Linked DNA regions of Iamia sp. SCSIO 61187. The protein of the gene in region 1 interacts with the protein of each later gene in a pairwise test. Links are inferred from orthologs where the notes say so. Each region holds a gene or a part of one and is shown in the gene's direction. Other genes may lie near its edges.

Region 1 (2,889 bases):
GTCCGACGGCACCGTCATGTACGCCGTGGGCGAGGCGGTCTGGCGGATCGACCCCACCAGCGGGCTGGTCTCCGGCCCCATCGCCGCCGACACCGCGTTCGCCGTGTCGGGCGACGGGGAGACCCTCGCCACGGTGGTCGATGGCGTGATCCGGGTCCACAGGGTCGACGAGCGCGGCGGTCGCCCGTTCGCCGACCTTCCCATGGGTGGCGAGGTCACCGCGCTGGCCCTGTCGCCCGACGGCAGCACGATCGCACGCCAGCGGGTCACGCGGGCGGGCGACGGCACGATCGCGGGCACCGCCGTCGACGTCACCGCCGTCGCCGACCCTGGCGGCTGGTCCGAGGTCGAGCGGTCATCGGGGGTCGGCCTCCCGGCCTTCATGCCGGACGGGCACCTCGCCGTGGGGCTGGGCACCCTCGGCGCCAGCCAGGGCCACGCCGAGGCCAGGGCCAGCGAGGTCGGCATGGCGAACCTCGCCACCGGTGAGGTCCGCTGGTCGGTCGGCGGTGGAGGGTTCTCCTTCACGACCCTCGACGCCACCGCCGACGGGGCATGGGTGCTCGTCGTCCACGAAGGAGCGGTCCGGGCCTTCGCCGCCGTCGATGGCTGGTTGTCGGACAGCGGGAGCCTCGTCGGAGTCGGACTCGGGATCGGCGACATCACCGACGTCGCCTGGTGACGCCCGGCCGTCGGCAGACCCGGGTCCGGGCGCGGGCGGCCACTACCGTCCACCGCCATGCGTCCGCTCAGCGAGGTCCGTGACCTGGTCCTGGCCCGCTGCCCGCGGCTCGCCCCCCGGGACCTGCCGCTCGCCCACGTCCGGGGCTGCGTCGTGGTCGACGACGTGGTGGCCGACGCCGACCTGCCCGGCTTCGCCAGCTCGGCCATGGACGGCTTCGCCGTGCGCGCCGCCGACGTCGCGTCCGCCACCGAGGACATCCCCGTCGTCCTCGACGTCGTCGAGACGATCATGGCCGGGCAGACGACGGCGCGGACCGTCGGATCGCGGCAGGCGATCCGGATCATGACCGGCGCCCCCGTCCCCGCGGGGGCCGACGCCATCGTGCCCGTCGAGCGCTCACGCTTCTCCGACGGGTCCCGCGACCACGACGAGACCGTCGCCATCCTCGCCCCGGCCGAGCCCGGCCAGCACGTGCGGGGCGCCGGCGACGACGTGCGCGCCGGCACCGTGGTCATCCCGGCCGGGACGGTCCTGACCGCCCCGCTCATCGGCGTGCTCGCCGCAGTCGGGCGCACCTCCGTCGAGGTCGTCCCCCGCCCCCGGGTCGGCGTGATCTCGACCGGCGACGAGCTCGTCGAGGCGCCCCGGGCCCTCGCCGTGGGCCAGATCCGGGACTCCAACCGCCCGATGCTGCTGGCCAAGGCGGCCGAGGCCGGCTGCGTCCCGGTCGACCTGGGGTGGGTCCGCGACGACGTCGACGCCGTGGCCGCCGCCCTCCACGCCGCCGCCTTCCGCTGCGACGTGATCCTCACCTCGGGCGGCGTCAGCATGGGCGAGGCCGACGTGGTCAAGCTCGTCCTCCAGCGGATGACCGACCCTCAGTGGGTGCAGGTGGCCATCCGCCCGGCCAAGCCCTTCGCCCTCGCCACCGTCGACGGCGTCCCGCTGCTCGGGCTGCCCGGCAACCCGGTCTCGTCGCTGGTGAGCTTCGAGGTCATCGCCCGCCCCGCCCTGCGGCAGATGGCCGGCCGCCCGGTCGAGGGGCTCCGGGTCCGGGCCCGGGCCGCGGTGGCGCTCGACCGCCGGCCCGACGGCAAGGACCACCTCCTGCGGGTCACCCTGGACCCCGCCGACGGCGCCCTGACCGCCACGCCGGTGGCGGCCCAGGGCAGCCACCAGCTGTGGGCCACGGCCCAGGCCGACGGGCTGGCGCTCGTCCCCGACGGGCCCGGCATCCCCGCCGGCGACGAGGTCGAGGTCCTCGTCCTCGACCCCGAGGCGCTCGTGCCGGGCCGGCCGTAGGCTGGTCCGGTGATCCGCCCCCTCGTCGACGGTCACGGGCGCGTCCACCGCGACCTGCGCATCTCGGTCACCGACCGCTGCAACCTCCGCTGCTCGTACTGCATGCCGGAGGAGGGGATGGTCTGGCAGCCCCGCCACGAGCTCCTCTCGTTCGAGGAGATCGAGCGGCTCGCCCGCGTCCTCGTCGAGCGGCTCGGCATCGACGCCATCCGTCTCACCGGCGGTGAGCCGACCCTTCGGGCCCACCTCCCGGTCCTGGTCGAGCGGCTGGCCCGGCTCGGGACCGACCTGAGCATGACCACCAACGCCACGACCCTCGACCGCCAGGCGGCCGACCTGGCCACCGCCGGGCTGCGCCGGGTCAACATCTCGCTCGACACCCTCCAGCGCGACCGGTTCGTGGAGCTCACCCGCCGCGACGACCTCGACAAGGTCCTCGCCGGCATCAACGCCGCCCTCGACGCCGGCCTCACCCCCGTGAAGCTCAACGTGGTGGCCATGCGGGGCGTCAACGAGGACGAGATCGTCGACCTGGCCGCCTTCGGCCGCGAGCGCGGCATCGGCGTCCGCTTCATCGAGTTCATGCCCCTCGACGCGTCGGGTGAGTGGAAGGCCGGGGCCGTCGTCTCCCAGGCCGAGATCGTCGCCGCCATCGCCGCCGTCTTCCCCCTCGACCCCGTCCCCCGGGGCTCGGCCCCCGCCTCGCTGTGGCGCTACCGGGACGGCCGCGGCGACGTCGGTGTCATCCCCAGCGTCACCCAGCCCTTCTGCGGCGACTGCGACCGGATCCGCCTGACCGCCGACGGCAAGCTCCGCACCTGCCTGTTCGCCACCGTCGAGACCGACTTCCGCGACCTCATGCGCAACGGTGCCGACGACGACCACCTGGCCTCGGCCTTCGC
Region 2 (3,069 bases), 1.2 Mb from region 1 along the record:
CGACGACGGTCCCGCCCGCCTGCCCCGGACCGGGATGCCGGCCGACGAGCTGCTCGAGCAGATCGACACGGCGCGCGCCGGCGACCTCGACTGGAAGGGCGGGCGGGCCTTCAGCCTCGTCTACAACTCGGGCGACGAGGCCCACGAGGCGGTGCTGCACGCCGTGGCCGACCGCTACCTGCACGAGAACGCCCTCAACCCGTTCCGGTACCCGAGCCTCCTGCAGATGGAGCTCGACCTGGTGGCCATGGGCGCCGACCTCTTCGGCGGCGTCGCCGACGCCGGCGCCGTCACCGCCGGCGGGAGCATGAGCATCTTCTGCGCCGTGCAGGTCGCCCGGGGCCACGCCCGGGCCGAGATGGGCATCCCCGAGCCCCAGGTCCTCGCCCCCGAGACGGCGCACCCCGCCTTCGCCAAGGCCTGCGACCTGCTCGACATCGAGCTGGTGACCGTGCCGGTCGAGGCCGACGGCCGGATCGACCCGGAGCGGCTGGGGGCGGCGATCACAGACCGGACGGCGCTCCTGGTCGCCTCGGCCGCGTGCTACCCGTTCGGCGTCATCGACCCCGTGGCCGCTGTCGCCGCCCTGGCTGACGAGCGGGGCCTGCTGTGCCACGTCGACGCCTGCCTCGGTGGCTTCCTGCTGCCGTTCTGGGAGGAGCTGGGCCAGCCGGTCCCGCCCTGGGACCTCTCGGTGCCGGGGGTGACCTCGTTGAGCGCCGACGTCCACAAGTACGGCTACGCCTTCAAGGGCGCGTCGCTGGTCCTCTACCGGGACCGCGACCTCCTCAAGCACCAGCACTTCTGGTACTCCGACTGGCCCGGCGGCCTCTACGCCAGCTCGACCCCGGCCGGTACCCGCCCGGCGCCGCCGATCGCCGGGGCCTGGGCCGCCCTCATGCACCTCGGGCGCGAGGGGTTCCTGCGCCTCACGTCCCAGGTGCTCGACGCCCACACCCGCTTCCTCGACGGGATCGCGGCCATCGACGGCGCCGTCGTCGACCCGGCGCCCGACATCTCGGTGTTCCAGGTCACGACGCCGGGGCGCTCCCACGACGCCGTCGGCGACCAGATGGACGCCCGCGGGTGGAACCTCGACCGCCAGCAGGGCGGGCTCCACGTCATGCTCTCGCCGTACCACGCCCAGGTGGCGGACCAGTTCGTCGCCGACCTCGGTGCGGCCCTCGCCGACGTGCCCCTCACCGAGGACGCCCCCACCTCCTCCACCGTCTCCACCTACGGCGGCATCGCCGAGGCATGACCACCGGTCTGGTCGGGGCCGTCCTCTGCGGCGGGTCGTCGCGGCGCATGGGGCGCGACAAGGCCCTCGTCGAGGTGGACGGGGTGCCGCTGGCCGCCCGGGTGGCCGCCGCCCTCGGTGCCGCCGGGTGCCGGCGCGTCCTCGCCGTCGGCGGTGATGCCTCGGCCCTGGGCGCGCTGGGCCTGGAGCCGGTGGCCGACCGCTGGCCGGGCGAGGGGCCGCTGGGTGGCCTCGCGACGGCGATGGCGGCGACGGTGGACCGGGCGGGGGAGGGCGCCGTGCTGGTCCTGGCCCCGTGCGACCTGGTGGCGCCCGCAGCCGGGTCGTTGGTGGAGCTGGTCGAGGCGCTGGACGAGACGGTGGGTGCCGCCCACCCGGTGGTCGACGGTCGGGCGCAGTGGCTCCCGAGCGCCTGGCGCGTCGGGACCGCCCTGGCGGCCGAGGTGGCGGGCCTCGTGGACGGGGGGGCGCGCCGCCTCGATGCGGTGGCCGCCCTCGGCGCCGCCCGGGCCGTGGTCCTCACCCGCGAGGCCGTGGCCGACGCCGACACCCCGGCGGAGCTCCCGTGACGCCTGCGACCCGGGCGTCGGACGGCGATTCGCTGGCGATTCGACGTCCGACGCTCCGGTGCGAGGGAGTCGCTGGTCAGCGGCCTGAGGGTGGCGGCGAGCGGTGGCCGAGATCATCGTGGTGCGACGGTTCACGCCACCGGGAGCGACGGTGACGACCCTCTGGTACGTCAGCCACCCCGAGGTCGCCATCGACCCCGACGTGCCCGTCCCCCGCTGGGGGCTGAGCGCCGTCGGGCGCCGGCGGGCCGAGGCCCTGGCCCGCGAGCCGTGGCTCGGCGGGGTGCGCCGCATCATCGCCAGCGCCGAGGCCAAGGCGGTCGAGACGGCCGAGCTCCTCGCCGCCGCCCGGGGCCTCCCCGTCGAGGTCCGCCCCGACACCGGCGAGAACGACCGGTCGGCGACCGGCTTCGTGCCCCCCGACGAGTTCGAGCGCCTGGCCGACGCCTTCTTCGCCCGGCCGGAGGAGTCGGTCGCCGGCTGGGAGCGGGCCGCCGACGCCCAGGCCCGGATCGTCGCCGCCCTCGCCGACCTGGTGGGCCCGGCCGCCGACGGCGGAGGCGACGTGGTGGTCATCGGGCACGGCGCGGTCGGGACCCTGTGGTCCTGCCACCTGGCCGGCGACCCCATCGACCGTCGATGGGACCAGCCCGGCCCCGGCCACCTCTTCGCCGTCGACCTGCCGACCGCCCGCCTGCTCCACCGCTGGCAGGCCTTCTGAGCCCGCGACGGGCCACCCGTGGCCGATCTCTGGCTCAGAACGGCGGCGCCACCCCTCGCCACGCCTCGCCACCGCGGACCGCGCGGCGCCCCTGGTCGACGGTGACGGAGGGTGCTGGCCGGTCCGGGCCGTCCCGGTAGGGTGGCCGGCGACGGAAGGAGCCCTGCGTGGACGTGCCCGAGGTGGACATCGAGGCCTTCGCCGGCCTGCACGGGTCCGGTGTGACCGTGATCGACGTGCGGGAGCCGCACGAGTACGAGGAGGGCCACGTCCCGGGGGCGATGCTCATCCCGCTCGGCGAGGTGCCCGACCGCGTGGCCGAGGTGCCCGACGACCGCACCGTCTACCTCGTCTGCGCCGTGGGCGGTCGCAGCATGCGGGCCGCCGAGCACCTGGCCGCCCAGGGCCGGGACGTGGTCAACGTCGCCGGCGGGACCAAGGGCTGGATCGCCGCCGGTCTCCCCACCGTCGCCGGCGACCAGCCGGGCTAGGGCCGCTCGATGCGCCGACGGTCAGGG

Evidence for each region.
Region 2: the proteins of glp (region 1) and HC251_RS10795 interact in binary tests that used the Escherichia coli proteins (3 or more experiments, as listed by UniProt). The link is inferred for Iamia sp. SCSIO 61187 from one-to-one orthologs.

Annotation. Positions count from the first base shown.
Region 1 is NZ_CP050948.1:3,475,222-3,478,110, reverse strand. What follows is about bases 45-2,863. They hold glp (gephyrin-like molybdotransferase Glp), read left to right. Parts: upstream 45-739; coding sequence 740-1,987; downstream 1,988-2,863. Other genes in these bases: moaA (GTP 3',8-cyclase MoaA), read left to right, coding at 2,000-2,863; HC251_RS16600 (hypothetical protein), read left to right, coding at 45-682. Also shown: more of HC251_RS16600, read left to right, coding at 1-44; more of moaA, read left to right, coding at 2,864-2,889. UniProt on the Escherichia coli protein: Catalyzes the insertion of molybdate into adenylated molybdopterin with the concomitant release of AMP.
Region 2 is NZ_CP050948.1:2,239,671-2,242,739, forward strand. What follows is about bases 45-3,043. They hold HC251_RS10795 (molybdenum cofactor guanylyltransferase), read left to right. Parts: upstream 45-1,257; coding sequence 1,258-1,830; downstream 1,831-3,043. Other genes in these bases: HC251_RS10790 (aminotransferase class V-fold PLP-dependent enzyme), read left to right, coding at 45-1,261; HC251_RS10800 (histidine phosphatase family protein), read left to right, coding at 1,934-2,551; HC251_RS10805 (rhodanese-like domain-containing protein), read left to right, coding at 2,719-3,042. Also shown: more of HC251_RS10790, read left to right, coding at 1-44; HC251_RS10810 (HRDC domain-containing protein), read left to right, coding at 3,052-3,069. UniProt on the Escherichia coli protein: Transfers a GMP moiety from GTP to Mo-molybdopterin (Mo-MPT) cofactor (Moco or molybdenum cofactor) to form Mo-molybdopterin guanine dinucleotide (Mo-MGD) cofactor.